Regions from separate parts of the Klebsiella grimontii genome, predicted to be linked through region 2. Evidence: predicted binding sites of a transcription regulator. Region 2 holds the regulator's gene; each other region holds the start of a gene.
The links. The regulator CRP, encoded in region 2, controls carbon source genes, mostly activating them, when cyclic AMP is high. The targets are predictions, from matches to a motif close to ATGTGANNNNNNTCACAT.
Positions count from the first base shown of each region.

Region 1: the regulator CRP is predicted to act here: its motif matches at 4,556-4,573, upstream of ACE3MN_RS26320 (6-phosphofructokinase).
Region 3: the regulator CRP is predicted to act here: its motif matches at 6,455-6,472, upstream of hpt (hypoxanthine phosphoribosyltransferase).
Region 4: the regulator CRP is predicted to act here: its motif matches at 3,080-3,097, upstream of rhaS (HTH-type transcriptional activator RhaS).

Region 1 covers NZ_CP169721.1:5,613,950-5,621,765, reverse strand. The annotation lists gene ACE3MN_RS26335 (glycoside hydrolase family 88 protein) at 1-1,045, opposite strand, end outside; gene ACE3MN_RS26330 (PTS sugar transporter subunit IIA) at 1,042-1,524, opposite strand; gene ACE3MN_RS26325 (sigma 54-interacting transcriptional regulator) at 1,700-4,303, opposite strand; gene ACE3MN_RS26320 (6-phosphofructokinase) at 4,852-5,832, shown strand; gene ACE3MN_RS26315 (PTS sugar transporter subunit IIB) at 5,844-6,158, shown strand; gene ACE3MN_RS26310 (PTS sugar transporter subunit IIC) at 6,151-7,518, shown strand; gene ACE3MN_RS26305 (ketose-bisphosphate aldolase) at 7,505-7,816, shown strand, end outside.
Region 2 covers NZ_CP169721.1:427,982-435,797, forward strand. The annotation lists gene pabA (aminodeoxychorismate synthase component 2) at 1-101, shown strand, start outside; gene ACE3MN_RS01925 (aspartate aminotransferase family protein) at 191-1,411, shown strand; gene ACE3MN_RS01930 (YccS/YhfK family putative transporter) at 1,401-3,479, opposite strand; gene crp (cAMP-activated global transcriptional regulator CRP) at 3,531-4,163, opposite strand; gene ACE3MN_RS01940 (OsmC family protein) at 4,468-4,872, shown strand; gene ACE3MN_RS01945 (phosphoribulokinase) at 4,919-5,788, opposite strand; gene ACE3MN_RS01950 (YheU family protein) at 5,824-6,042, opposite strand; gene ACE3MN_RS01955 (hydrolase) at 6,039-6,998, opposite strand; gene ACE3MN_RS01960 (NUDIX hydrolase) at 7,143-7,816, opposite strand, start outside.
Region 3 covers NZ_CP169721.1:4,701,675-4,709,490, forward strand. The annotation lists gene panB (3-methyl-2-oxobutanoate hydroxymethyltransferase) at 1-63, shown strand, start outside; gene panC (pantoate--beta-alanine ligase) at 75-929, shown strand; gene panD (aspartate 1-decarboxylase) at 1,023-1,403, shown strand; gene ACE3MN_RS22085 (polysaccharide deacetylase family protein) at 1,405-2,658, opposite strand; gene ACE3MN_RS22090 (PTS sugar transporter subunit IIA) at 2,716-3,156, opposite strand; gene ACE3MN_RS22095 (ABC transporter permease) at 3,278-4,048, opposite strand; gene ACE3MN_RS22100 (ABC transporter ATP-binding protein) at 4,045-4,971, opposite strand; gene can (carbonate dehydratase) at 5,079-5,741, shown strand; gene hpt (hypoxanthine phosphoribosyltransferase) at 5,792-6,328, opposite strand; gene ACE3MN_RS22115 (glucose/quinate/shikimate family membrane-bound PQQ-dependent dehydrogenase) at 6,532-7,816, shown strand, end outside.
Region 4 covers NZ_CP169721.1:5,581,912-5,589,727, forward strand. The annotation lists gene ACE3MN_RS26145 (PTS fructose transporter subunit IIC) at 1-255, opposite strand, end outside; gene ACE3MN_RS26150 (PTS fructose transporter subunit IIB) at 248-562, opposite strand; gene ACE3MN_RS26155 (hypothetical protein) at 492-1,034, opposite strand; gene rhaR (HTH-type transcriptional activator RhaR) at 1,181-2,029, opposite strand; gene rhaS (HTH-type transcriptional activator RhaS) at 2,104-2,940, opposite strand; gene rhaB (rhamnulokinase) at 3,252-4,718, shown strand; gene rhaA (L-rhamnose isomerase) at 4,715-5,974, shown strand; gene rhaD (rhamnulose-1-phosphate aldolase) at 6,112-6,942, shown strand; gene rhaS (rhamnose ABC transporter substrate-binding protein) at 7,025-7,816, shown strand, end outside.

The sequences.
Region 1 (7,816 bases), 530 kb from region 2:
CCTGCGCGTGGGCAAAGTAGCGCTCGCGTAAATTGCGCATCATCAGTTCAATAGCGTTGCCGTAGGCCGGACGCAGCGGGTCGGTGAGGGGTAATAGCTTCAGCAGTTCCGCCAGTCCGCAGGCCGCGATCGCCGCCGCAGAGGTATCCCGGTACTGGTTATCTTCGGCAGTAAAAATCAGATCCCAATAGCAGACAAAATCTTCCGGCAGGCGGTTAAGAAAATAGTGCGTCAGGCGGCGAGAGAGCTCGGGCTGCCAGGCATCGCCGGTGTGGGCATATCCCAGCGCAAAACCGTAAATTCCCCAGGCCTGACCGCGCGACCAGCAGGAGCTATCGCTGAACCCCTGGTGCGTATCCCCGCGTAGCGGCTTGCCGTTATGAACATTCATATAGAACGTATGAAAAGTAGAGGCGTCCTCACGCACCAGATAGCGTGCGGCCTGCGCCAGATGACGGCTGGCGGCCTCGCGCCACCGTGGGTTACCGGTTTCGTTGGCGGCCCAAAACAGCAACGGAACATTGAGGTTGCAGTCGATGATCATTCGCCCCTGACGCGCCGGGTCGTTTAAATCTCCCCACGCCTGAATCACGCCCGCCGTGGCGTTGAAGCGGCGATAAAGCAGTTCGGCCGCGCGCAGGGCGAGTTCGCGGGCGCGCAGGTTGCCGGTGAGTTTCCAGGCGTTAACGCAGGAGAGCAGATAGAGGAAGCCGAGGTCGTGAGTATCAACCTTGATTTCCTTATCGAGCCGCTCTTCAAAACTATCGAGCAGGCTTTCCGCTACCGCCCGATATTTTTCGTCGCTGGTGACCTCCCAGGCAAGCCACAGCATGCCGGTCCAGAATCCCTCGGTCCAGTCGACTCTTTCAACGCTTTCATAGCGGCCATGGCTGGCGCTGGCGGCAGGAAAGGTTGCCGTAAAGCGCGGCAGCATGGCGTCAAGCCGGATCAGGACGTCGTCGATGGCCCCGTCAAGCCAGGCACGATCCAGCCCCGGCTGCGGTAAGAAGTAGCGGCTATCAAGCGCTTCAAGTGCGATAGTCACAGGCTGTCCTCCCCGGCAAAGAAATCATCAATATTGTCCTGCGTTTTATGCTGTGTCGCCTGGCGCGCCGCCATAATTTCCGGCAGCAGATTCATGTACTGCATTGCTCCGCTGGCGGCGGCAAATGCGTCCTGGAGCCGCTGGGCGGTATCGGTGTGTTCCGACATGCAAAACTCCATCAACATAATCAGATTGGCGCCGCTGATAACGTGCGCGTGAGGGTATTTGACCATCATCTGTACGGCGGTATTGTTGACGCTGCCGCCGGGCATATCGGTAAACAGCACCAGCTCATTGCCGCGACCGGCTGCCAGCCGGGCGATAGCGTCAAAGCGGGTGGCCAGTTCAGCCGTCGAACCAATTTCGCCGCAGTAGGCGCAGACGGGCGTGACGCCATGATCGTCGCCAATCAGCAGATTTAATGCTGAGACAATCCCTTCGGCATAGCGGCCATGAGTTGCGATGTACATCTCTCGCATTTGCGTTCCTTAATATGTTCTGGGTAGCTGAGGGAGATTTAGCAATCACCGTGCCATGTTTTTATCTTTATGTTTTTAAACGATAAAATAGTTTTTCTGGACGCTGTTTTCAGTGTTGAAAGGGCGAGGTTCGGCAGTGTCGAGCGCGCGGCCAGACGACGCCGACCGCGGAGGGTTAATGTTCAGGGGCAAAGGCGATCCATGGCTCCATGATTTCATAAATCATCAGCACTTCAGTGAGCGGCAGGGTGATATTGTATTTGCGGTTCAGGGCCTGGAAAAAAGTGTCATGGACGGCGACAAAGGCCTGCTGTTCAAGCGTCAGCGCAGTTTCTTCGCGATGGCGTACGCCGTTATTCACCATCACCCGTTCGATCATCAGCGCGATATGCATAAACAGATTGATGCGCAGATAGCTTTCAAAATGGATTTTGTAGAAGGATTCATACTGTTTAATGACCGCTTCAACTTCATCAATGATTACCACCGGATTGAGGAAATTAAGCCGGCTGGCGACGCCTTCGACCGTGAATAGCTTGACCACTTCATCAATCATGGGCTCCAGACCGCCTTCCATTAGCAGCCCGTTGAAATAATCACGTTTTAACACCTGCGTTTTTTCTTTAATCAGCTGCTCTACGCTAAGTAGCGGAATATACCCGGCCTCCAGATCGGTAGTCGTAATGATCAGCCGCGTACCGTTCAGCGCCGGATCGGCGTGGGCGATTTTCCATTTCAGATCGTCATACTCCATCGTAATGATATCGATCTCCTCCTGGGCCAGGAAACGCTGGACGATATCTTTCAGCTTGCGGGAGATCCCTTCGCCGGAGATGCAGGAGATAATGATTTTATTGCCCGGCAACACGCCCGCGTAGTAGCGCGTTTCCACCTCATACGCTCCTTTGGCGCTCTCAATAATCGCCTCCATCGACAGCTTGTCCTGGATTTTGGCCGCAATATCCAGCGCCATGGCCGTGCTGACGTTGTTGATAACCAACAGCTCACCGTGCAGATGGAGCTTAATCTCTTCGTAAATCTCTTTTAGCGACCCCATATCCACCAGAATAATCAGCCCCGCCCCCTGCTTAAGACGGGAAACATGGGCGATCAGCAGGTCGATAATCTCCCTGGTCGACGTCGCGTTCGCCATGTCGAAGGCTTTAAAGTAGTAGCCGCCGGTCAGTTGGTTGGCGATACCGGCAATGCTCGACGCGGTGGCGCGGCCGTGGGAAACGATAATCCCCTGAATCGGATCGTCTTCGCCGGCGAGAGTATGAAAAGCGCAGCTTAGCAGGGGCAGCAGCAGGGGCAGCGGCTGCCGGGTGACATGTTTGCTCAGCAAAGCGAGACACTCCTCGGCCAGCAACCGCGCCTTCGCGGAGACATAGTCGGAAATGGTTTGCAGTTCGCTTGCATTGACCGTCTCCTCAGCGTCATGGAGCGCGTAGCTGACGCAGAGCCAGACCGCCTTGCGGATCTCCTGGCTACAGGAGATGCCGGTCAAATTCTCCAGTTCGTCGAGAGCGTGAACGGTGTTCTGCCAGATATAGCCGCTGTACAGCGCCTCGGCGGCAACCGCGCCGCTGACGGTGGTCAGCAGCTGTTCCATTTTGCGATTCAGCAGCAGCACGTTACCGCTGTGGCAAAAGTCGCGAAAAATCACCTCATCGCGCATCGCCTTTGGCAGAAACTGGCTGGCGCACAGCGCGTCATTATCCGCATTAGCGGCAATACGGATTATTTCGCCGCCGGACGCCGGGCCGCTTAGCGTAATAACCTCGGCCTCGCGATTATCGCTCCAGGCGCTGGCGCACATCACTTTAATCTGGTTTTTTAACTCCCCGATATTGCCGCGCACCGGTGAGGCGACCAGCTGATGCATCAGCTGATTATCGAGATGGATATCCCGACGCAGGCTGTGCGCTTCTTGATGCAAAAAGTGGCTGACCTGCGCGACGCGCTCGGTAAGCGGGCGCGAAATATAGTTTGGCAGCGTGACGCGCACCGGAATACGGCGACGGAAGGTGTTGAGCAGGACGGTGTCGATATTTTCCGTTGTGGCGAAGATAAAGCGCAGCGACGCCGGATGGCGCGTACGGTTATCGCCAAGGCGGTAGAAATACCCCTTGTCCATAAACAGAAATAGCTTTTCCTGGTTCTCTGCCGAGAGGCGATGAACCTCGTCGAGGAACAGAAACCCGCCATCGGCATCATCAAAGGCGCCGCGTTTTTCGCGGTCGGCTCCGGTGAAAGCGCCCCGGATATAGCCGAAAAGGGTCGCCGAAAGCAGCTCCGGGTTATTGGCGTAGTCGGCGCAGTTAAGCTCAACGAAAGGTTTGTCTACTGCGATAACGCCGCGTTCGAGGGCATACTGATAAATTAGCGTCGCCAGGTGGCTTTTGCCGACGCCACTCTCTCCGGAGAGCAGGATAGGCAAGCCGTCACCGGGGTAGTCCACCGCTGAGCGGCACAGCGCGACGGCTTCGGCCAGACTGCCGTGTGCGCCAATCAACGGCTGAAAGGCGTCGTGCTTTTTCGACACTATGAGTGATGCCTGAACGCTTTCCTTACCGTTGGTCTGTACAAAGAAGCGCACCGGCCGGGTATTTTCTTTACTCAGATGGCCGTCATCGCACAGCCTGTTAAGGTAATGGCTGATAACGCTGCGGTTAACCTGCATAAAGTCCGCACAGTCCTGAGCCGTGAACCCCGCGGGTTTATGCGCATAATGAGTCACTATTTTCTGGAATAACTTTTCTTTTGCCGACAGCGCCATTTTTCAATGTCCTGGGTAGAGTAGAAAATAGCGTCGATTTTATTTAGACACTAGACACTACTATTTTTATTAGACACTGAGTACTTTCTACGCCATTAGATAAAAATGAAACTACGTTTTGATTAGAATGTGATGAAGATCGCCACCGATTTGATGGGGTGTAAAAGCTGGCGCCCCGCCCGCAAGCGGCCGAAGAACCGGACAGCCTGAACGGGGCGATAAACGCGCCGTGAACCTTCCTGACGTAAAAAAATGCGCTATTTATCACATTTCTGCTTTTTCATTATCGCTGGGCTTAAAGATGAAAAGGGGCAGCCCGCCGGCGAAATTATCTCCTCAAGTAACCTAATGATATAAAAGAAAATAAAAACGTAACTGTTAAGACGATCCCATTTTATAAAAGAGATATTGATCACAAAAAATGCGCTAATAAACCCGATGTCAATATTAGGCTGGCAGAGATTTATCAGCATATTGTGATCTCTCTTGCAAATAATGCCCTTGAACTCAGGGAAAAATGTGGGCAGGCAAAACAGCGGAGACGGGCAATGAAAATTGGCATTGTTATTAGCGGCGGCGATGTTTCAGGAATTAATAATTTTATATTCCAGATTGCCAGACTGGCGAATGCCGATATCACTATTTTTAATGGTGGAATACCTGGGCTGTTGGATAAAAACCATCAGGAGGTGGCCTGGCGCGATCTGGTCGATTTCTCCATCGCCTCTATTCCGATCATTACCTCCGGGCGCACCAGCCGTCGGTTGCTGCGCAGTGAATATGAAACAATAGCCAAAAAAATTAAATCACTGCGCATTGATGTGCTGATTATGGCCGGCGGCGACGGTAGCCTGCAGTTTCTCAATACGCTGAGCGAATTTGATATTAACTGCTTTGGCGTCGGGATGACTATCGATAACGATGTGTACGGCAGTGATTATACGATTGGTTTCTCCACCGCCTGCGAGCAGATTATTAAAGAAGTTTCCCGCTTAAGAAATACCGGAAGAGCATTACCGGGCCGCGTGTTTATGGTCGAAATTCTGGGAGGGTATTGTGGAGAGTTAACGTTGCAATCCGCGATAAAAAGTAACGCCGATATCGCCCTGATCCCGGAATCGCAGCTGCCGTTGGAAACGCTGGCCGAGCGGGTGAAGCATAAGCTGACACAGCAAAACAGCGTGGTGATCCTGTGCTCTGAAGGCTACACCAGGGAATACTCTCCCGGATTTCAGGGAGCCATTGATACCATGATTAAGCAGCTCGAACCGCAAATTGGCGTGCGTATTCGTAAAACTATCGTTGGCTACGGTTTGCGCAATGGCGATCCGACCTGCGAAGAGATCTACCAGGGCACGATTATGGCCAGTGAAGTGGTTCGCTGCATTCAGTCAGGGATGAAAAATAAAGCCATTATAATTAATGCAAGTAACAAACCTATTCCGATTGATTTAATTAGTATGAAAAAACGTCTGGTCGACACTGAAGGACATCATTATAAACTTGCCAAACAACTCAATATAATTTGAGGAGACCCTACATGCTGAAAATTCTATGCGTATGTGGCTGCGGCCTCGGTTCAAGCTTTGCCATTGAAATGACGGCGAAGGCGGTTTTAAAGAAGCTGGAGATTCCAGCACAGATTGAACATACCACTATTTCCGAAGCCGGGGCGTTTAAATCAGATATGATTCTGACGCAAAAAACCTTTGCCGATATATTAACGGCGGATGCCAGCGAGGAGGAAATTAAACGCGTAGTGGTACTGCATAAGCTGACGGATAAAGACGAGATTGAGGCAAAGATCGTCGCATTCTTAAAAGAACGTAACCTGAAGGTAGCGGACTATGAATAGCTTTGTAGAGTTTATCGTCAAAGATTTACTCGGCCAGGCATCGATATTAATTGCATTTATTGCGATGCTGGGCCTGATTCTGCAAAAAAAATCAGCGGGTAAAACGGCAGAGGGGACGTTTAAAACGCTGCTCGGTTTCTTAATTATGATGGCCGGGATCAACATTATTGTCGCCACGCTAACGTTCCTTAACGATATTTTCACGCAGGGATTTGGCATGAAAGGCTACATTACCGATGTCGCCGCCATTGCCGGATTAGCCAACCGTGAATTAGGTTCCGAAGTCGCGTTGACCCTGATGGTGATTTTTGCCGTCAACATCATTATCGCCCGCCTGACGCCGCTTAAATATATTTTTCTGACCGGCCAGGCGCTGCTGTGGATGGCGACTATCGGCGCGGTGATTGGCTATAAAGCCGGGTTGACCGGGCTTCCGTTGATTTTAACCGGCGGTATTTTCGGCGGCGTGATGGCGGTACTGATGCCCGCCCTGGCGCAGCCGGTGGTCAGGCGCATTACCGGTTCCGATGACGTGGCGCTGGGGCACTTCTGCACTATCGGCTATCTGGTGCAGGCGGCGGTGGCTAAAGTGGTGGGGAAAGGGTCTCGCTCAACAGAAGACCTTGAATTACCGGATAACTTTAAGTTTCTTCAGGATACCTATCTCGCGATGGCGGTAGTGATGGTGCCGATGTACCTCATCCCCGCGGTTGCGGCGGGCCCGGAATATATCGCGCAGTTCTCCAACGGCATTAACTACCTGATGTACGCCTTTATGCAGTCCATTCAGTTTGTGGCGGGGGTATTCGTTCTCTACAGCGGCGTGCGCCTGTTGCTTAACGAGCTGGTGCCGGCATTTCGCGGGATTGCGATGCGCATTGTCCCGGACGCTAAGCCCGCGCTGGATTGCCCGGTGCTGTTTCCCTATGCGCCTAACGCGGTGATCGTCGGCTTCCTGGCGACCACCGTCGGCTCCATCATCGGCATGCTGGTGTTTCCCATGTTTGGCCTGGCGATGATCCTGCCCGGCCTGTTAACCAACTTCTTTGCCGGGGGGACGGCGGGTGTCTTCGGCAACGCGCTGGGCGGCCGCCGCGGGGCGATGATTGGCGGCGTCATTCACGGCCTGTTTATCACCTTCCTGCCCGCCATTTTGGTACCGATGCTGGAAAGCTACGGTTTTACCGGCGTCACCTTCAGCGATTCGGACGTCATTAGTTCCGGTCTGGTATTAGGCCACGCTTTCCAGAATAACTGGCTATTTGTCGCCCTGTTCATTGTTTTTGTTGCCGCACTGGCATGGTTCGTAAACGGTAAATCAGCGAAGCCGAAAGGGGAAAATGTTCATGAGTCTGTATAACTTCAACGCTATTCTGAAAATTGCGCAGGAAAGAAATTTTAAGGCCATTGGCTCATTTAATTTGCACTGTATTGAAATGCTGCCAGCATTTTTTAAAGCGGCGCAACAAAGCCATAGCCCGTTAATGATTCAAATCTCTACCGGGACGGCGGAATATCTTGGCTACCGGTTACTGGTGGATGCGGTTCGTTCATTAGCGGAAAGTGAAAACGTGCCGACCTGCCTGCATCTGGATCACTGCTCTGATATTAGCGCCATCGAAACGGCCATGGATGCCGGATTTACATCAGTGATGTAC
Region 2 (7,816 bases):
TTCGCCACCGCATCTTCGATCTCGAGGGCGTGCAGTTTCATCCAGAGAGTATTCTCAGCGAGCAGGGACATCAGCTGCTGGCAAACTTCCTCAATCGGTGATTTGTAGTTGCCATTGGTTGATTTTTTATGCATATTTTGTGATTAGATTATCATAATCATTGCTGCATAACGTAAAGGATGGGCACCACATGGCAACTGAACAACCGGCAATCACCCGCGCTACATTCGATGAAGTCATTTTGCCGATTTATGCACCGGCAGAATTTATTCCGGTGAAGGGCAAGGGGAGCCGAGTATGGGATCAGCAGGGTAAAGAGTACGTTGATTTCGCCGGTGGGATTGCCGTGACCGCGCTCGGTCATTGCCATCCGGCGCTGGTGGCGGCACTCCATGAGCAGGGTGAAAAGCTGTGGCATACCAGTAACGTTTTTACCAACGAACCGGCCCTGCGCCTCGGGCGTAAGCTGGTGGATGCGACTTTTGCCGATCGCGTGGTGTTTATGAACTCCGGGACGGAAGCCAACGAAACGGCATTCAAGCTGGCGCGCCATTACACCGTGACGCGCCATAGTCCGTACAAAACCAAAATCATCGCTTTCCATAACGCCTTTCACGGTCGGTCGCTGTTTACCGTCTCCGTCGGCGGCCAGCCCAAATATTCTGATGGTTTCGGGCCGAAACCGGCCGATATCGTTCACGTACCGTTTAACGATTTACACGCGGTGAAAGCGGTGATGGACGATCATACCTGCGCGGTGGTGGTCGAGCCGATTCAGGGTGAAGGTGGAGTGACGGCGGCGACGCCGGAATTCCTGCAAGGATTGCGCGATCTCTGCGACCAGCACCAGGCACTGCTGGTGTTTGATGAAGTCCAGTGCGGTATGGGGCGCACCGGCTCGCTGTTTGCCTATATGCACTACGGCGTGACGCCGGATATTCTGACCAGCGCCAAGGCGCTTGGCGGCGGCTTCCCTATCAGCGCGATGCTGACCACCCATGATATCGCCAGCGCTTTCCACGCCGGTTCCCATGGTTCGACCTACGGCGGTAACCCGCTGGCCTGCGCGGTCGGCGGGGCGGCCTTCGATCTGATTAACACGCCGGAAGTGCTGGACGGCGTCACCGCGAAGCGCGAGCTGTTTGTTCAGCACCTTCAGCAAATTGACGCGCGGTTCGATCTGTTTAGCGATATTCGCGGCATGGGTCTGCTGATCGGCGCCGAGCTGAAGCCGCAGTATCACGGGAAGGCGCGCGATTTCTTGTATGCAGCCGCAGAGGCGGGCGTCATGGTGCTCAATGCCGGACCAGACGTGATGCGCTTCGTACCGTCGCTGGTGATTGATGATAGCGATATTGCTGAAGGCATGGCGCGCTTTGCCCAGGCGGTTGAGCGGGTGCTTAGCGCTTAGTGGCGCGCAGCCAGATGCCATGATGCGGACGCTGACGCCATGCCACCGATGAAATGGTGTGCATGGTGTTCAGATGCCCGAGGATGCGCTGCAAGTGCTGCTCCATCGTACTGAGCGGTCCGCGAGGGACCTCCGCATCCTGCGCCTCCATAATATTCACATCCCCCGCGCTGCCGGGCCCGTCGGAATCCAGCCGCTGCTGGCAGCGCTGGAGCGCAATCTCGCAGGACTCCAGATAACGCTGGGCTAAATCCGGCGTCAGCATATTGTGCTCGCGCGCCAGGGTAGTCATGGCATTGATGTGCTCGACAATAAACTGGCTGTGGGTCACCCACAGCTTCATGTCTTCGAGATAGTGGGAATTAAAACCGGGTTCCTGCATCGCCTGATTTAGCGAGTTAAACAGCGCGTTATGCGTCTGATTAACGCGCATGCGCTGATAGGCCAGCGCCGGGGCCTGATGGTCGTCGCTGAGGATCAGCCTGATGGCTTCCTGATCGGCTTCCAGCGCGTCGTGGGCATTTTTGCGCAGCAGACCGCTTTGCCACTGCGGCCATAGCCAGACCATGCCGCCGAAAGCAATCAGGCAGCCAATCAGCGTATCAATCAGTCTGGCGACGATAAACTGCTCGCCGTTCAGGGTGAGCAGTTGCAGGGTGTACACCGCCGTCACGGTAAATCCGACCATCGCCCAGCCGTAATGCTGGCGAATAATCAGGTAGCTCAATAGCGTAATGAACAGCATCGCGGTCAGCGTATAGCCTTCAGGAACGTGAAAGTGCAGCGTGAGCCCGGCAATGACCAGCCCCGCAATGGTTCCGGCAGCCCGATGGACGATACGAACCCGCGTCGCGCCGTAGCCGTTTTGCGTCACGAACAGCACGGTCATCAGGATCCAGTAGGGCTTAGGCAGATGCAGCGCGCTGCCCATCAGGCTGGCGGCGCTCAGCATTACGCTGATACGCGCGGCGTTACGTAACGCCGGCGACTTAAGCGACAGATAGTTTTTCAACGCGGGCAGCAGCGGCAGGCGGCGGGTTTTATCCGCCATCAGGTTACGCGCGTACAGCGGGCGCTGGGTGCGCAGAACTCTGGCAATGCGGCTGAAGTGCCAGGCGCAGAACTGGCCGACAGGATTATCCGGATGCTGCCAGGCGATTTTTTCCAGCGCGCCGATCTGTTTGTCCATCTGAAAGCGCCGGGGATAACGGTGGTAGAGCAGATCGTCCGCCAGCTCCCGCAGGCGGGCGGCAACGGTTTGCGCGTTCCAGCGAATCACCGCTTCCGCGTGACTGCGTTCCACCAGCTTCTGCACCTCTTCTGGCTGATGAAGGCTGACGGAAATATGCTCCTGAAGGTCCAGTCCAACCTGGAAAGCGCGCAGCAGGCGTTTGTGATCGCTGCGCTGGTTAGCCGCCAGCATATGCATCTGCTGATAGCACTGGGTAATCAGATCCACCACCTTTTGCTGGCGGTTGAGCAGCGGCGGCAGCGATGTGGCGGGGTCCGTATGCTGGGTAAGCAGGCTGTATTTGGCCTCGCAGTAGTTGGCGAGCTCACGGTAGAGCAGGCTTAAGGATTCGCGCAGCGGCTGCTCGCGCCAGAGCCAAAACCAGAACCAGTTGAACACCCCATACCATAAGGTGCCGAGGGCGTAGATTAACAGCGGCTCCCACACCGGCATGTTGCCCGCGAGACTGAGGGTAAAAATAGCCGCGATAAGCGAGGCAGGCAGCAGCCGCGCGTGCAGGGAGCTGATTTCAGCCGTGACGCCGAGGATCAGCGCCAGACCGGTGAGGATTAGCGGCAAAGGGATTTCGCGTTGCAGAAGAAGCTGGACGATCAGGCTACAGCCGGCAAACAGGCTGCCGCCGATAATCAGACGCTTAAAGAAACGCTTATGCGGCGTATCCAGCCCGGCAATGTTGCAGCAGGCGGGAACCAGAGAGAACAGAAGCCCCTGCTGTAAGTGGCCAAACAGAAGCCCAATCGCGACCGGCAGACACAACACCAGCGTTTGCCGCAGTGCATAGTTGACTTCAGGGTGGTAAATCAGCCTGCGCCACATGAGGAGAAAACAAAAACGGCGTATCGTCAGGCAATACGCCGTTTTACCGACTTAACGGGTACCGTAGACGACGATAGTTTTACCGTGCGCGGAGATCAGGTTTTGATCTTCCAGCATTTTCAGGATGCGGCCAACGGTCTCGCGGGAGCAGCCGACGATCTGGCCGATTTCCTGACGTGTAATTTTAATTTGCATACCGTCCGGATGGGTCATCGCATCCGGCTGTTTAGCCAGGTTCAGCAGCGTCTGAGCGATACGACCGGTAACGTCAAGGAAGGCGAGGTTGCCCACTTTCTCAGACGTGACCTGCAGACGACGAGCCATCTGCGAAGAGAGACGCATCAGGATGTCCGGGTTAACCTGGATCAGCTGACGGAATTTTTTGTAGGAGATTTCGGCCACTTCACATGCGGTTTTCGCACGTACCCAAGCGCTACGCTCCTGGCCTTCTTCAAACAAGCCTAATTCACCGATGAAATCGCCCTGATTAAGGTAAGAGAGGATCATCTCTTTACCTTCTTCATCCTTGATGAGTACAGCCACGGAGCCTTTAACGATGTAGTACAACGTTTCTGCTTTCTCACCCTGGTGGATCAGCGTGCTCTTTGATGGGTACTTATGAATGTGGCAATGAGACAAGAACCATTCAAGGGTAGGGTCTGTTTGCGGTTTGCCAAGCACCATGCGCGGTTATCCTCTGTTATAAGCTATCTCCGGGTGCCGACACTACACGGCATCCGGGCATGCAATCGTATTGAATCCCTATACCTGGGAATCCGGCTGAAAGTTTTCTGCAGCCTGTAATGTGAACTCCTCTGCATACATGCAGTACATCAATGTATTACTGTAGCATCCAGATTGTTTTAGCATAGCTTTCGCCGCATGTCTCCTGGTGTCTCGCTTCAGCATGACCCAGGTCGCCTTCCGTTGCGAGAATTGTTATGTACGCGTAATCTGTCGGGAAAATTACAGCCCTGGAGTTAAATTTATGCAAGCGCGAGTGAAGTGGGTTGAAGGGTTAACCTTCATCGGTGAGTCGGCTTCTGGTCACCAGATTCTGATGGACGGCAATTCCGGGGATAAAGCGCCCAGCCCAATGGAAATGGTTCTGATGGCGGCAGGCGGATGCAGCGCGATCGATGTGGTTTCCATATTGCAGAAGGGCCGTCATAACGTTACCAACTGCGAAGTTAAGCTGACTTCTGAGCGTCGCGAAGAGGCTCCGCGTCTGTTTACCCATATCAATCTGCATTTTATCGTGACCGGTAAAGAACTGAAGGACGCTGCCGTGTCTCGCGCGGTCGACCTGTCGGCGGAAAAGTATTGTTCCGTCGCGCTGATGCTTGAGAAAGCGGTAAACATTACCCACTCTTATGAAGTGATCGAAGGGTAAGCCGAACGGGCCCCGGCCGGCAAACGCGTCACCGGGGTTTTGACCGTTAGCTTATTTTCCTGCCTTCCATCAGGCGCTCAACCAGCGGCGCCATGATCAGTTCCATCGCCAGCCCCATTTTCCCGCCCGGTACCACCAGCGTATTCATATGCGAGATAAACGAGCCCTGCAGCATCGCCAGAAGCCAGGGGAAATCGATATTTTTTAGATTACGGAAATGGATAACGACAAAGCTTTCATCCAGCGAAGGGATGGCTTTGGCCGCAAACGGGTTGGACGTATCCACCGTCGGTACGCGCTGGAAGTTGAGGTGGGTGCGCGAAAACTGCGGGGTGATAAAGTTGATGTAGTCTTCCATCGAACGGACCACGGAATCCATCACCGCCTCACGAGAGTGGCCGCGTTCGCTGGTGTCGCGAATAAGCTTCTGGATCCACTCAAGATTGACGATGGGCACCACGCCAACCAGCAGGTCGACATGGTTTGCTACGTTATGCTGCGGCGTCACCACGCCGCCGTGCAGGCCTTCATAAAACAGGACGTCAGTCGGTTCGGGCAGCGGCTGCCAGGGCGTGAAGGTCCCCGGAACCTGATTCCACGGCACGGCCTCGTCATAGGTATGTAAATACTTGCGCGACTGGCCTTTGCCGCTTTGCCCATATTCGGCGAACGTGTGTTCCAGCAGGCCGAAGTCGTTAGCCTCGGGGCCAAAGTAGCTGATATGTTTGCCCTGATCGCGCGCTTTACGGATCGCCATGTCCATTTCCGGACGGGTATAGCGGTGAAAGCTATCGCCTTCAACTTCGGCGGCGTGCAGATTAAGCTGGGCGAAGATTTTGCGAAAGGCGAGGCTGGTGGTCGTGGTTCCCGCGCCGCTGGAGCCCGTGACGGCAATCACCGGATGTTTGGCAGACATAACAACTCCCAGAGTAAACGATAGTGTGTGCCGCCTTAGCCGTGAAACTGCTTGCGGGGCATAATGTTCACCGTCTCGTGCAGTTCTGACCACACCAGCACGGCTTCTCCGCTTTTCAACTGCTGTTTAACATCAGCGACTTTATCCGTCAGCGAACGTTCATGTTCACCATAATCGGTGCCTTCACGTAATACAAAACTTTCGATCAGGTTATCCAGCGTTTCGGGATCGAGATCTTGCCAGGGAATGATCATATTTGCGCTCCTAACCAACGGGTTAGCCAATCCGGAATTCTTTTTTCAAGCCACATTTCCGGCTTACGCAGCGTGCCGCCGACGAAACCCACGTGCCCGCCGTGCTCCGTGAGCTGATATTCGACATTCGCCGGCAGCTGTTCCTGCGGGGGAATCGAGTGGTGATCCATAAAGGGATCGTCCTTCGCGTGAATAATCAGCGTGGGCTTAGTGATATCGCTTAAGCGCGGCATGGCGCTACATTGGCGATAATAGTCCAGCGCATCGGCAAAGCCGTGGATCCTGGCCGTTATGCTATCGTCAAATTCGCGAATACGGCGCATGCTTTTTAGCTGGCGTAAATCGACGGGCAGAGAGCCGGGATAGGCTTTTAGCTTACGCGCGGCGTTGGCTTTCAGCAGGTTGAGCAGATAGCGCTGATAAACGCGGGAGAAACCTTTGTCCATATGATAGCTACAGGCCTCCAGCATAAACGGCGCCGAGACGATAACCGCGGCATCAACGGGAATTGCGTCGCCCTCTTTTGCCAGCAGGCAGCCCAGCATATTGCCCCCGAGCGAATATCCCACCGCGGCGGTGGGGGCCGTGCCGTACTCGCGCTGGAGCCAGCGCAGAAACCAGGAGCCATCTTCCGTTTCGCCCGAGTGGTAGATGCGGTTATTCCGGTTGGGTTCGCCGCTACAGCCGCGAAAGTGCATCACCACGCCCAGCCAGCCGCGCTGCATGGCCGCATGGATAAGTCCGTGGGCGTAAGGGCTGTGCAGGCTGCCCTCCAGGCCATGAAACACCACCAGGCGTGGTTTATGACGCGCCTGCGAAGGGTCTTCGCTCCACGCCAGATCGATAAAGTCGCCGTCCGGCAATTCCAGACGCTGCCAGTGGGGAGTAAAGCGGAGTTTGCGACGGATTAGCCGCGGCAACATGGTTTGCAAATGACGATTGCCTACGCCGCGCATCGGATGAAACTGATGCGAGTCGTCTTCAGGGGGCGTCATTTCTGTAGGAGTGATATCAACCATAGCACCAGAGCAATAAATAATCTTTATAACATACTATACCGCGCATGAAGTACGCAGGTTAGCCCATATGTGGCCTTGCGGCTAATCGGTCAGCAGGTTACGTGAAAAGAGATGAAAATCGACGCCGGGTTTACGCCGCCATAGCCGCGCTTTGCGCGCGCCGGTTGCCGCTGTTTCCCCGGTCTCTTCAAACATTCCGGAGGCTTCGAAGCGGCGAATCAGGCTTTTGCGTTGAATCGGCTGACCAAGGATGATTTCCGTGGCTTCCAGCAGCTGACCATGGGTAAAGGTCTCCGGCAGACAGTAAACCGGCAGTAAAGAGTACATCGTTTTTTGGCGTAAGCGGTGCAGACCGGCGTCGATGATCTTTTGATGATCGAAAGCCAGCGAATAGCTATCCAACTGCGCCACCGGCACCCAGCGGGCATCGCTGACGCTGGCGATATGCGGCTGACAATCTACCCATGAGATTAACGCAAACCAGGCGATAGTCAGGCTCCAGCCGCGCGGATCGCGATCCGGCCCGGAAAAGGTGTCGAGCTGCTCCAGCCATGACGGTGAAATCCCGGTTTTTTCCGTGAGCTTACGTAGCGCCGTGGCGCGGGTTGAATCATCGTGCGCCAGATCGATAAAGCCGCCGGGTAGCCCCCACGCCCCCTGCTGCGGCGGATGAGCGCGCTCAACCAGCAGAACGCATAGCGCCCCTTCATACAGGGTAAACAGGACGCTATCGACGGTCACCAGCGGCGAGGGAA
Region 3 (7,816 bases), 1.4 Mb from region 2:
CGGCAATATGTTGCCGAAGTGGAGTCCGGCGTGTATCCGGGCGAAGAACACAGTTTCCATTAAGGAGTGTTGTTGTGCTGATTATTGAAACCCTGCCGCTGCTGCGCCAGCATATCCGCCGTTTACGCCAGGAGGGCAAGCGCATTGCGCTGGTTCCCACCATGGGCAACCTGCACGATGGCCATATGAAGCTGGTTGATACCGCTAAAGCCAGCGCGGATGTCGTGGTGGCAAGTATCTTCGTCAACCCAATGCAGTTTGACCGCGCCGAGGATCTGGCGCGCTATCCGCGTACCCTGCAGGACGATTGCGAAAAGCTGAACAAACGGAAGGTCGATTTGGTCTTCGCGCCTGCCGCGGCGGAAATCTACCCGCAGGGTACCGAAAGCCAGACTTACGTCGATGTCCCGGGGCTGTCGACGATGCTTGAGGGCGCCAGCCGTCCAGGCCACTTCCGCGGCGTTTCCACTATCGTCAGTAAGCTGTTCAACCTGATCCAGCCGGACGTCGCCTGCTTCGGCGAAAAAGACTTCCAGCAGCTGGCGCTGATCCGCAAAATGGTCGCGGATATGGGCTACGACATCGAGATTATTGGCGTACCGATTATGCGCGCGAAAGACGGGCTGGCGCTGAGTTCGCGCAACGGCTATCTCAGCGCAGAGCAGCGCAAAATCGCGCCGGGGCTGTATAAGGTGATGAATCGCGCGGCGGAGAAACTGGCGGCCGGCGAGCGCAACCTTGACGAAATTATCGCGATTGCCGGGCAGGAGCTGAACGAAAAAGGCTTCCGCGCCGATGATATCCAGATCCGCGACGCCGATACGCTGCTCGATTTGACCGAAAACAGCCAGCGCGCGGTGATCCTGATGGCGGCGTGGCTCGGCGAAGCGCGTTTGATCGACAACCAGATAGTGGCGCTCGCTCGGTAGACACGGGTTAAAAATCGGGCAATACTGCCAGGAATTTCCTCAAGGCGGACGTCACGCCCGCTTTGTTATCGTTAAGCTTTAAAGGTAGACGTTATGATTCGTAATATGCTGCAGGGCAAACTCCACCGCGTTAAAGTCACGCAGGCCGACCTGCACTATGAAGGCTCCTGCGCTATTGATCAGGATTTCCTGGATGCGTCCGGCATCCTGGAAAACGAGGCTATTCATATCTGGAACGTGACCAACGGTAATCGTTTCTCCACCTACGCCATCGCCGCGGAGCGCGGTTCGCGAATTATCTCCGTTAACGGCGCCGCGGCGCACTGTGCGAGCGTCGGTGATATTCTGATTATCGCCAGCTTCGTTATGATGCCTGACGAAGAAGCCCGCGCCTGGCAGCCGAAAGTGGCCTATTTTGAAGGCGAGAACGAAATGAAGCGCCAGGCAAAAGCTATTCCGGTACAGGTTGCCTGATCTACCCCTGCGGCTGGTTGCTTATCAGCCGCGACATGGTTTCCAGCGAATCCGTTCTTAATACATACAGCCTTTTCAATAAGAACGGATTATCCCCCGGTTTCACCTTTCCTCTTACCGTCGTCACCGCCAGATGAAAACCAGCGTCATTCGCCGCCTGAACCGCCGTGGCGTTATAGCCGCCAAACGGGTAAGAGAGATACTGTACGTGCGGATTAAACTGCGCCAGCGCCCGCCGCGAATGCTCAAAATCAAACAGAATATTGTGATAGCTGCGGCTGAGCAGAATTGGATGACGATCGGTATCAACCCGATGGAGAAAATGGGTATGCGACTGCACGTCAAAAACGTCCTGAATCTGTTTTAGCTCGGAAATACTCATAAACTGCAGCGATTTCGGCGCCCATTTCTGCGGATGGCGCTTAATGCGCGACGAGATAATAAAAGCCGTGGCGTGAAAGCCATACTGCTTGAGGATCGGGTACGCGTAGCGGTTGACCGACTTCAGCCCATCGTCAAAGGTGATCACCACCGAGCGCGCCGGTAGGTTCACTTTATTACGCAGATAGCCCTCAAGCTGATACATACTCAGCGTGGTATAGCCCTGGTCGCGTAGCCAGGTCATCTGGTTGCTGAAGGCGCGAACGGAAGTCGTTGTTGAGGTATGGCGAAAGCGGGTGTTTTCTTCGTCACGAAGAATATGGTGGTAGGTAAGGATGGGGATGCCGTTATCTTCCTGGGCATCAAGGCTGCTCACCCACGCCAGCCGGTTGCCGATGCGAATCTGAAACCAGGTTTGATTCAGCCGATCTTTAAGCTTGCTGATAATCGGGTAACGCAAATTACTCGCCAGGGTGCCAAAGGGCGCGCTGCCAATGGCGGGGGCATCATATACCGGCGTATCTTTCCAGGTCATGAGGTTTTGGTTGCTCAGGGATTTATGCAGATCGCCCAGGCTGTCCTCAACCCGCTGCTTCCCCTGTACCGGCTCCAGGTGGCCTTTATCAATAAAGCCGGTCGCAAAGCCAAAATTAAACTCATAGTAATCCGCCGCCGTCGGCACTACCGCCAGAATCTGTCCTGCCCGCACGTGGCCGACGCTCACTACCTGATTGCCCACCTGTGCCCAGATATCGGCATCTTCGGTCGTCTGCATATAACGTGCCGGGACACCCTGCTGGCTTAACAAACTGGCTGAGGCGCCGAGCGTCGTGAACAGGAGAAGTAAAGCAAGAATTCGGGCAAACATGCGCATCGAACCAGTAGACAAGAACTGCCGTCATTGTAACAAAAGCATCATCAATACCAATGCTTAATTCCCGTACGGCTCATGCAGTAGTCGAAAAGGCGGATTTTTTTGCTGCTGATGCCAGAGGCTGCTCACCGCAGGACCTCCGGCGCTGACAATCGCGTGGCGGAAGGCTTCACTACTGAGGGACGGACGTAGCAGATACATACTTTCCAGTAATGGGTAGCTGATACCAGAAATCACTTCGCAGTGGGTGTGCTTGTGGCTCATCAGCGCAGCGACGCGATAAGGCGCCGCGCCGGTTTTATCAGTCAGAAAAATGACCCCTTTCCCGCCGTCAGTTTCGTGCAGCGCGTCGCACATCATGCGGCTCAGCATATTGCTGCTGAGATTACGCCAGTAGTTAACCGCCCGACACTGCGTCAGCGGCCCAAACTTTTTCTCCAGACGATCCAGCATCTCCTGCGCCAGTTCGTCATGACAGGTAATCACCCAACCTAACATCGCCTACCTCCTTAGCAGGCAAACAATTTAGCAAGGGAAGCGATAAATATCGGTGATGACAATCAAAATTGTTTGCTGGCGCTTCGCTTAACTGCGCAGCGAAGCGCCATGAACGGCTAAATTAGCTGCGCAGCCCGCGCCCGCGCTGGATCAGATACCAACACAAAATATAAAACGCGACGATAAACACCACCAGCACGCCGAAGGTTGTGGCGAGCGGAACATCATTAATGCCGAGGAAGCCGTAGCGGAAGCCGCTGATCATGTAGACAATCGGGTTCAGATGCGACAGGCCTTGCCAGAACGGCGGCAGCAGGGTCAGCGAATAAAAAACCCCGCCGAGGTAGGTCAGCGGCGTCAGCACGAAGGTCGGAATGAGGCTGATATCATCAAAGGTTTTGGCAAACACCGCGTTCAGCAGACCAGCCAGCGAAAATAACACGGCGGTCAGCACCAGAGTCAGGGCGACAAATACCCATGAGTGAACCTGGAACGGGACGAAAAACAGCGAAATCGCCGTCACCAGAATCCCGACGCACAGACCGCGGGCAACGCCGCCGCCCACATAGCCGGCGATCACCACATGGGTGGGGACCGGCGCGACCAGCAGTTCTTCAATATTGCGCTGAAATTTCGCGCTGAAGAATGATGACGCGACATTGGCGTAGGCGTTGGTGATCACCGCCATCATAATCAGGCCCGGCACGATAAACTGCATATAGGTAAAACCATGCATTTCACCGATGCGCGAGCCGATCAGATTGCCAAAAATGACAAAGTAAAGGGTCATCGTAATGACCGGCGGCACCAGCGTCTGGATCCAAATACGCATAAAGCGATGGATCTCTTTGGTCCAGATGCTTTTCAGCGCGACCCAATAAAGCTGCATCATGCTGATTCTCCTTTCCGATCGTGTACCAGCGTGACAAACAGCTCTTCCAGACGGTTAGCTTTGTTACGCATACTTAATACCTGTATTCCCTGCGCGCTCAATTGCGTAAATACGCTATTAATCCCCTGCTCGCGCAGCACCTCAACCTCCAGCGTCGACGTATCAACCAGACGATACTGATAGCCTTCCAGTACCGGTAATGGGCTTTTGGGAGCCAGATCGAGAATAAAGGTTTCTGATTTCAGCTTGGAAAGCAGCGCCTTCATCGAGGTGTTTTCCACCAGCTCGCCGTTCTGAATAATACCGATATTGCGACACAGCATTTCGGCCTCTTCCAGATAGTGGGTCGTCAGGATGATCGTGGTGCCTTTATCATTCAGATCTTTCAGGAATCCCCACATCGAACGACGCAGCTCAATATCCACTCCCGCCGTTGGCTCATCGAGAATCAGCAGCTTCGGTTCATGCATCAACGCGCGGGCAATCATCAGGCGGCGCTTCATGCCCCCGGAGAGCATCCGCGCGCGTTCGTTGCGCTTTTCCCAAAGATCGAGCTGTTTGAGGTACTTTTCGCTACGGGCGATGGCTTCTTTGCGCTCAACGCCGTAGTAGCCCGCCTGGTGAATCACAATCTGCTGCACGGTTTCAAAGGGGTTAAAGTTGAACTCCTGCGGCACCAGGCCGAGCTGGCGCTTGGCGTTCACCACATCCTTTTGCAGGTCATAGCCAAACACGTTGACCTCGCCGGAGGTTTTGTTCACCAGCGAACTGATAATGCCGATAGTGGTGGATTTTCCCGCGCCGTTCGGCCCCAGGAGCGCGTAAAAATCGCCCGCTTCTACCTGAAGATCGATTCCGCGCAGCGCCTGAACCCCGCCGGGGTAGGTTTTTTTGAGCTGTTTTAGTTCCAGAGCAATGGTCATTAAATGTCTCTTCTCGTGTCGTGACACGCGATGGGTTGTTTTAAAAAATGTGAGGTTAACCTATATTAGCGCAACGCACTTACTTGGTTACAGGCCCGTAAACATCCATGAACGATATAGATACACTCATCAGCAACAATGCACTATGGTCAAAAATGCTGGTGGAGGAAGACCCCGGTTTCTTTGAGAAACTGGCACAGGCGCAGAAGCCGCGCTTTCTGTGGATTGGATGTTCCGATAGCCGCGTCCCCGCTGAACGTTTGACCGGCCTGGAACCCGGCGAGCTGTTTGTACACCGTAACGTCGCCAACCTGGTGATTCACACCGACCTGAACTGCCTTTCCGTGGTGCAGTACGCGGTCGATGTACTGGAAGTCGAACACATCATCATCTGCGGCCACTACGGCTGCGGCGGCGTGCAGGCGGCGATTGAAAACACCGAGCTAGGCCTTATCGACAACTGGCTGCTGCATATTCGCGATATCTGGTTTAAGCACAGCTCGCTGCTGGGGGAAATGCCCGAAGAGCGCCGCCTTGATACGCTGTGTGAATTGAATGTGATGGAGCAGGTTTACAACCTTGGCCATTCAACGATTATGCAGTCGGCGTGGAAGCGTGGACAGAAAGTGACAATTCACGGCTGGGCCTACGGCATTCACGACGGCATGTTACGCGATCTTGACGTGACCGCCGTCAGCCGCGAAACGCTGGAACAGCGCTATCGCCATGGAATTTCCAACCTTAAAAGCAAGCACGTCAATCACAAGTAATTCACGCGCCCCTCTTAATATCCCGGATAAGCCGGGATAGATAATCCGCGTTACTCGTCCAGCAGCGTCACTTTGCCGATATACGGCAGGTGGCGGTAGCGCTGAGCATAGTCGATGCCATATCCCACCACGAACTCGTCCGGGATCGCAAAACCGACAAACTCAACCGGCACCTTCACTTCGCGGCGGCTTGGCTTATCGAGCAGCGTACAAATCGCCAGCGATTTTGGTTCACGCAGGCTGAGGATTTCGCGCACTTTTGACAGCGTGTTGCCAGAGTCGATGATGTCTTCCACGATCAGCACATCTTTACCGCGGATATCCTCATCCAGGTCTTTGAGGATTTTGACGTCACGGGTGGTGGACATGCCGCTACCGTAGCTGGAGGCGGTCATAAAATCGACTTCATGCGGTACCTGAACTTCACGGCACAGGTCGGCCATAAACATAAATGAGCCACGCAACAGCCCCACCAGCACCATTTCGCTGCCGCTATCTTTGTAGTGCTCGTTGATTTGGCGACCGAGCTCAGCAATACGGGCTTTGATCTCGGTTTCCGGGATCATCACTTCTACAGTATGTTTCATAAAACTAACCATTTGATTCTTAATGTAAATCATCAACTCCGCTGCGATTGCACCGACGTTGACCGGCAAGCCACGCAGTATACCAGCAAAAAGAAATATGCGATGCAGTGATTAATAAAGCCCATTTTGTGATTCCGATCACACTTGTTAAATCCTATAATTAATTGCAGTTAAAAAATTAACAAACAAACGAGTGTCCTTCTATGGCAGAAACAAAATCTCAACAATCACGGCTACTCGTGACGCTGACGGCTCTTTTTGCAGCGTTCTGTGGCCTGTATCTCTTAGCAGGCGGGGCCTGGCTGGTCGCCCTCGGCGGCTCATGGTACTACCCTGTCGCAGGTCTGGTGATGCTGGCCGTCACCGTCTTGCTGTTCCGCGGTAAGCGTTCTGCGCTTTGGCTGTACGCCGCGCTGCTGCTTGCCACCATGATCTGGGGCGTATGGGAAGTTGGCTTCGACTTCTGGGCGCTGACTCCGCGTAGCGACATCCTGGTCTTCTTCGGCATCTGGCTTATTCTGCCGTTTGTCTGGCGTCGCCTGCCGATTCCCTCCTCTGGCGCCGTTGCCGGGCTGGTTGTCGCCCTGCTGATTAGCGGCGGCATCCTTACATGGGCTGGCTTCAACGACCCGCAGGAGGTCAACGGTACGCTGAGCGCTGATGCAACGCCAGCGGCGCCAATTTCCGAGGTGGCAGATGGCGACTGGTCGGCGTATGGCCGCAACCAGGAAGGCCAGCGCTACTCGCCGCTGAAGCAGATTAACGCCGATAACGTGAAGAACCTGAAAGAGGCATGGGTATTCCGTACGGGCGATCTCAAGCAGCCTAACGATCCGGGTGAAATCACCAATGAAGTCACGCCGATTAAAGTTGGCGACACGCTCTATCTGTGTACCGCCCACCAGCGCCTGTTCGCGCTTGATGCGGCCACCGGTAAAGAAAAGTGGCATTTCGATCCGCAGCTCAACGCGGACCCGTCTTTCCAGCATGTGACCTGCCGCGGCGTTTCATATCATGAAGCCAAAGCGGATAACGCGCCGGCGGATGTGGTTGCCGACTGCCCGCGCCGCATTATTCTTCCGGTCAACGATGGCCGCCTGTTCGCCATCAATGCCGAAACCGGTAAGCTGTGTGAGTCCTTCGCTAATAAAGGCATTCTCAACCTGCAAACCAATATGCCAGTCACCACGCCGGGCATGTATGAACCCACTTCACCGCCGATTATTACTGATAAGACAATCGTCATCGCCGGCGCCGTGACCGATAACTTCTCCACCCGCGAGCCTTCAGGCGTTATTCGCGGCTTTGATGTGAATACCGGTAAACTGCTGTGGGCCTTTGATCCGGGCGCGAAAGATCCCAACGCGATTCCTGATGATGAACATCATTTCACCCTGAATTCACCAAACTCCTGGGCACCGGCGGCCTATGATGCGAAGTTGGATCTGGTCTACCTGCCTATGGGCGTGACCACCCCGGATATCTGGG
Region 4 (7,816 bases), 570 kb from region 2:
CGGCAGCATCAGGGATAGCGCCAGACCGCCAAAACCATCGAACTTATGCAGCGCCTGTACCACGATGCTGGCGGCCTGCTCATGGCTGGCGTCCCAGATATTATCAATGCCCCAGGCAGAAGCGCCGATACGCGCAATCCCCATTAACACCGCACCGGCAATGACAAACGGCAGCATCCAGGAAACACCTGTCATAATCGCATTTTTCACTTCAGCGCCCGCCGAAGGCTTCCCTCCCCCCTGAAACTTAGCCATTGGCGACCTCCTGCTCCACCGCTTCAAACACGGCATCGCCAAATTTAATCGGATCGGAAACGGCGCACTCCAGCTTAATCATGCCGTCAAAACGTTCTTTACCATCGATAGCGACATCGGCGGCAATAATGACGGCATCCGCCCGCATCAGGTCGTCATCGGTAATAACGTTCTCCGCACCGAGGCTCCCCTGCGTCTCAACCTTCACTTCATGACCGCGGTTGTTACCCGTCATTTCAAGCGCTTCCGCAGCCATATAGGTATGGGCCACGCCCGTTGGGCAAGCAGCTACACAAACAATGTACATAACGCATCCTTCTGGTCGATTCAGGCGATAAAAAAAGCACAATGGCGAGAATGCGCATTGTGCTTTGAGAAAAACAAATTGGGTTATTTGCGACGCTGTCGCTATCGGCACCGCTGGCGTGGCGGCACACTACAAGCTGATGCAGGCTGGAAATACGGAAGCTGAACGCCAGTTCATCGCGCTTACGCGAGCACAGTAAAGCCTGCGGCAGCAAGCGGCGGCAGTGCCCCTCTTTCTGAACGGCCTGGCTAAACCCGGAACACAGCGCCTGGCCCGCGCAATCCCAAAGCTGGGACCACTTCTGGGTTATCTGGATTTCATCACAAGGCGCAGGAGCAATATCACTTTCAGCCAGGTCGTTGACGGAATTAAACCAGCATGAATCAGCAAGCATGACTTTAATTTTGCTATCGATTGAAAGCAAAATTAAAGTCATGCTTTTTAATCCTCGCAATATCAATGAGGTTAACATAAGGCCTCCGTGAAAATAGTACAGCGAGTGTAGAGTAAAAAAAGGGCAATAACTGTGATTTATTCCACAGAGCATTAAATATTTATTTTGTTTTTTACTAAATGCAGAATAAACATTTCAGAAAATACATTACAAAAACTAATAAATCAGACCACTACGCGACTGCGCTGCCGCCACTGCCCCGGCGTCATACCAATCTCGCGGTTAAACACGACCGAAAAGTAATTGCTGTCTTCAAATCCGCACTGCATCGCCACCTCGCCAATCAGCCGTTCAGTATGCTGCAACAGATACTGCGCGTGGCAGATGCGCAGCTGGCGCAGGTAGTGGTTGATGGTCATCCCCGTCTGCTGACGAAACTGCTGGCGCAGCGCGCGTTCGCTGCACCCTTCCCGCGCGCAAAAACGGTCGAGAAAGAAAGGACGATTGAGGCTGCCCGCCAGTTCGGTGAGCAGCTTATCGAGCAGCGCTTCGCTTTGCGTCGCCGCCAGATTATCGGTGGCGTAGCGATAGCGCTGAAGAATAAGCGCCAGCTGGGCAAACAGCAGCTCGGCCATATTATTGGCCTGCGCATCGCTGCGGCTGCTCTCATGTTCAAGCTGGGTAATCACCTGCCTGACCTGCGCCATGCCGCTGCTGCCAATCCGCCAGTGCGGAACCCACGGAGTACCGAACAGGCCGGGAATGTGCGCCGCCCAGTCAAAGTTAAGCCGCAGCCGGTCCGGGCAGTAAATGACGTTTTGCAGGACGAGATCGTTCACCGAGGCGTAGGAGTGTTTGTCTTCCGCGCGGATATAGAACAGATCGCCGCGGGTAATGCGCCACGGGCGATCGTTAAGGACGTGCAGGCCGTTCCCCCGCCACACCAGCACCAGTTCGCAGAACTCGTGGGTGTGCTCGGCGAAGACGTTTTGCGGATAGCGATCCGCTACCGCCACCGCCTGAGCGGGAGAGGCGAAAAATTCATCTTTGCGAAGAATCAGCTGAGCTGCCACGACATCAACTCCAAACGCGAAAAAACGAGTCATTATTCGCGTTTATGCCTGCTAAAACGTTGACTGTTCTCGCGTTACTGAAGAATGGCGTCGCGTCCCTGACGAATATCGCGCGGCGACCAGGCAAACTCCCGGCGAAAAAGCGTCGAAAAGTGGTTACTGTCGCCGAATCCGCAGCGATAGGCGATATCGGTCACGCTGTCATCGCTATGGCGCAGCAGGTGGCGCGCCTTCATCAACCGCACCCGATTCAGATAGCGCTGCGGCGTCAGCCCGGTTTGCTGTTTTAACTGGCGATGCAGGGTTCGCAGGGAGAGTGAAAACCGCGCCGCGACCTCTTCCCAGCAGATATCTTCGGCAAAATGATCTTCCAGCCAAGCCATTAAATGGTTCAGCCGCGCCTCGTTGTCCGACGCCCCTTCGGCCAGGCTGCTTTTACGCAGGTGCACCAGCAGTTGCATAAATAAAATCTCGCGGCTGGCGATAGCGTGCATATCCGCATCCGCGCCGACCTCCTCCATCTGCTCCACAATCTGGCGCACCTGCTGCAAAGCACTCTGATTAACCCGCCAGTGCGAAAGGTAATTTCCCTCCTGCTCCTGCGGCAGCAGCACGTTCAGGCCGGACAAAAAGCGAAACGCGTCCGGCGCGCGATAGAGCACATTGGTCAGGCACAAATTATCGGTATGTTCGTAGAGATGGCGGTCGTGATCGCGAATAAAGCAGACAGAACCGCCGCTGATGGTGTAGGGCTGGCCGTTGAAAACGTGAATTCCCGTACCGTGTTCCACAATAACAATCTCATGAAAATCATGGTGATGTTCGGGAAAAGCGGATTGCGGGAGCCGCGGCTCAATGGCGACAGCTGAAACGCCGGACTTAAAGAAATCCACACTGTGCAACATGGTCATAGCAGCTCCTCGAAATGAGAAATGTTATCAATCAGTGGAGCAAATAGTAATTAAGGGGCGGCGATCCGGCCTTCAATTTTTGACCGTAAAAATCGTAAAGCCTGCCGCTTTTTCAAGAAATGACGGGAAAGATCGGGAACTGCGGACAACATCACATCCCTCACGCCACCGCGGAGAAAACGAAACTGTGACCTCTCTCACGGTCACCTTTGCTTTCTTGCCAGCGGCCAATTTTCCCTGTCAGTAACAAGAAGGTGAGCCTGACGCGACTTTTTTAGACTGCATGCAATGATTTTCACAAGGATCTTCCCATGAGTCTTCGTCATTGTGTCGCCGTCGATTTAGGCGCCTCCAGCGGGCGGGTGATGCTGGCCAGCTATCAACCCGGCCAGCAAACCCTGGCCCTGCGCGAAATTCACCGCTTTACCAATAGTCTGCAGAAGGTCGATGGCTTCGACTGCTGGGATCTCGATAGCCTGGAAGGGGAAATTCGCCGCGGTCTGGAGAAGGTCTGCGAACGAGGCATCCTGATCGACAGCATCGGCATTGATACCTGGGGCGTGGATTATGTCCTACTGGATAAACGGGGCCAGCGCGTCGGCCTGCCGGTTTCCTATCGCGACTCCCGCACCCAGGGCCTGATGCGCCACGCCGAAGCCCAGCTGGGCCGCGCGGAAATCTATCGCCGCAGCGGCATTCAGTTTCTGCCGTTTAACACCCTTTATCAGCTGCGCGCGCTGGTTGAACAGCAGCCGGAGCTGGTCAGCCAGGCCGCGCACGCGCTGCTGATCCCGGACTACTTTAGCTTCCGCCTGACCGGCAACATGAACTGGGAATACACCAACGCCACCACCACGCAGCTGGTCAACATCAACAGCGATAGCTGGGATGAAGATCTGCTGAACTGGAGCGGCGCGCCGCGCGAATGGTTCGGTACGCCGACCCATCCCGGCAACGTCATCGGCCACTGGATTTGCCCGCAGGGCAATCACATTCCGGTGGTCGCCGTCGCCAGCCACGATACCGCCAGCGCGGTTATCGCCTCGCCGCTGGCCAGCAAAAACGCCGCGTATCTCTCTTCCGGCACCTGGTCGCTGATGGGCTTTGAAAGCAAAACCCCCTGCACCAGCGATGCGGCGCTAAGGGCCAATATTACCAACGAAGGCGGCGCCGAAGGCCGCTATCGGGTGCTGAAAAATATTATGGGTCTGTGGCTGCTACAGCGGGTGCTCAGGGAGCAAAACGTCAGCGACCTGCCGGCGCTGATCGCGCGTACCGCCGCGCTTCCGGCCTGCCGCTTCGTCATCGATTGTAACGATGACCGCTTTATCAACCCGGACGACATGAGCGCGGAAATTCAGGCCGCCTGCCGCGAATCCGGGCAGCCGGTTCCTGATACCGACGCTGAGCTGGCGCGCTGCATTTTCGACAGCCTGGCGCTGCTCTACGCCCGGGTGCTCAACGAGCTAGCGGCGCTGCGCGGTCAGCCGTTCAGCCAGCTGCATATCGTCGGCGGCGGCTGCCAGAACGAACTGCTTAACCAGCTGTGCGCCGACGCCTGCGGCATCACCGTGGTTGCCGGCCCGGTTGAGGCCTCCACGCTTGGCAATATTGGTATCCAGCTGATGACCCTGGATGAGTTGAACAACGTCGATGAATTCCGTCAGGTGGTACGACAAAACTACGCCCTCACTACCTTTACCCCTAATCCTGAAAATGAAATTGCCCGCTTCGTCGCGCAGTTTCAGCCACAACAGAACAAGGAGCTTTGCGCATGACCACTCAACTTGAACAAGCCTGGGAAATTGCCAAACAGCGCTACGCCAGCGTCGGCGTGGACGTCGAGGAGGCCTTGCGCCAGCTGGATCGCCTGCCCGTGTCCATGCACTGCTGGCAGGGCGATGACGTCGTCGGTTTCGAAAACCCGGAAGGAAGCTTGACCGGCGGTATTCAGGCCACCGGCAACTATCCGGGCAAAGCGCGTAACGCCAGCGAGCTGCGCGCCGACCTTGAGCAGGCGATGAGCCTGATCCCCGGGCCAAAACGCCTGAACCTGCACGCGCTCTATCTGGAGTCCGACACGCCGGTATCGCGCAATGAAATTAAGCCGGAGCACTTTAAAAACTGGGTTGAGTGGGCGAAAACCAACAAGCTGGGGCTGGATTTTAACCCCTCCTGCTTCTCGCATCCGCTAAGCGCCGACGGCTTTACGCTGTCGCACGCCAACGATGAAATCCGTCAGTTCTGGATCGATCACTGTAAGGCCAGCCGCCGTATTTCCGCTTACTTCGGCGAGCAGCTGGGCACGCCATCGGTGATGAATATCTGGATCCCGGACGGCATGAAGGATATTACCGTCGACCGCTTCGCGCCGCGCCAGCGCCTGCTGAACGCGCTCGATGAAGTGATTAGCGAAAAGCTCGACCCGGCACACCACATCGACGCCGTGGAGAGCAAGCTGTTCGGTATCGGCGCGGAAAGCTACACCGTCGGCTCCAACGAGTTCTACATGGGTTACGCCACCAGCCGCCAGACCGCCCTGTGCCTGGATGCCGGCCACTTCCATCCGACGGAGGTCATCTCCGACAAGATCTCCGCCGCGATGCTCTATATCCCGCGCCTGCTGCTGCACGTCAGCCGCCCGGTACGCTGGGACAGCGACCACGTGGTGCTGCTGGATGACGAAACCCAGGCCATCGCCAGCGAAATCATCCGTCACGATCTGTTCGACCGCGTGCATATCGGCCTCGATTTCTTCGACGCTTCGATTAACCGCATCGCGGCGTGGGTGATTGGTACCCGCAATATGAAGAAAGCGCTGCTGCGCGCCCTGCTGGAGCCGACCGCCCAGCTGCGTCAGTTGGAAGCCGACGGCGATTACACCGCGCGTCTGGCGCTGCTGGAAGAGCAGAAGTGCCTGCCGTGGCAGGCCATCTGGGAGATGTACTGTCAGCGTCACGATACGCCGGCGGGCAGCCAGTGGCTGGATAACGTACGCGCTTATGAAAATGCGGTTCTGAGCCAGCGCGGGTAATGCCTGGCCGTTCCCCAGGTCGCGGCCGGGCTACGAACCGGTAGCCCGGATAAGCCGTTTACGGCGCAATCCGGGGGCTCGCACATATTCAGGGTGAGGGGCCAACCCCGCGCCGAATCAACAGGAAAGACAAGACTATGCAGACCATTATCGACGCCTGGTTCGTCCAGGGCATGATTAAAGCCACTTCCGACGCCTGGCTAAAAGGCTGGGACGAGCGCAACGGCGGCAACCTGACGCTGCGCCTGGACGAAGCGGATATTGAACCCTACGCGGCGGATTTTCACGCCAAACCGCGCTATATCGCCCTGAGCCAGCCGATGCCGACGCTGGCTAACCAGCCGTTTATCGTCACCGGTTCCGGTAAATTCTTCCGTAACGTCCAGCTCGACCCGGCGGCTAACCTCGGGGTGGTGAAAGTCGACAGCGACGGCGCGGGATACCATATTTTGTGGGGCCTGACCAACGACGCGGTGCCCACCTCCGAGCTGCCGGCGCACTTCCTGTCGCACAGCGAGCGCATCAAGCTGACCAACGGCAAAGACCGGGTGATCATGCACTGTCACGCCACCAACCTGATCGCCCTGACCTACGTGCTGGAGAACAGCAGCGATCTGTTCACCCGCAAGCTGTGGGAAGGCAGCACCGAATGTCTGGTGGTCTTCCCGGACGGCGTCGGCATCCTGCCGTGGATGGTGCCGGGCACCGACGAAATCGGCCAGGCCACCGCCGAGGCGATGCAGAAACATTCGCTGGTGCTGTGGCCGTTCCACGGCGTTTTCGGCAGCGGCCCCAATCTGGACGAAACCTTCGGCCTGATCGATACCGCTGAGAAATCCGCCGAGGTGCTGGTGAAAGTCTATTCAATGGGCGGGATGAAACAAACCATCACCCGCGAAGAGCTGATAGCTCTTGGCAAACGCTTCAACGTTCACCCCCTGCAGTCCGCGTTAGACCTTTATCAATAACAACATCGCGCCCCGCTCACCGAGACGGGGCGAAAAAATCACCTGCAAACCCTACAAAACTAACTCATGTGGAGTAAAAGCAATGAAAACAAACACAAGCTTGATCCTCACCGTTGCCATCCTGGCGTTGTCCGGTTCCGCTTTAGCCGAAGTCAAAATCGCCCTCGTGGCGAAATCATTGGGAAATGGATTCTTCGAAGCAGCGAACGTCGGCGCGCAGGAGGCGGCCAAAGAGTTAGGCGATGTCAAAGTGATCTATACCGGCCCGACCACTACCACCGCCGAAGCGCAGATCGAAGTGCTCAATGGTTTGATCGCCCAGGGGGTGGATGCGATCGCCATTTCCGCTAACGATCCCGACGCCGTGGTGCCGGTGCTGAAAAAAGCGATGCAGCGCGGTATTAAGGTGGTCTCCTGGGACTCCGGCGTCGCGCCAGCGGGCCGCCAGATCCACCTTAACCCATCCAACAATGCGCTGATTGGCGAAACCAACGTCAAGCTCGCCGCCGATGCGCTGAAGGCGCTGAACGTAGAAAAAGGCGACGTGGCGATTTTAAGCGCCACCCCCACCTCCACCAACCAGAACATCTGGATTGAGGAGATGAAAAAGGTGCTGCCGCAGTATCCGTCCGTCAATCTGGTGACCGTCGCCTACGGGGACGATCTGTCGGATAAAAGCTACCGCGAGGCGGTGGGCCTGCTGAAGTCATACCCGGATCTGAAAGTGATTGTTTCGCCTTCGTCGGTAGGGATCGTGGCCGCCGCGCAGGCGGTAAAAGATCAGGGCAAAATCGGCAAGGTCTACGTCACCGGGCTGGGGCTGCCGTCGGAAATGGCCGGGGCGATTAAATCCGGCGCCAGCAAAAGCTTCGCC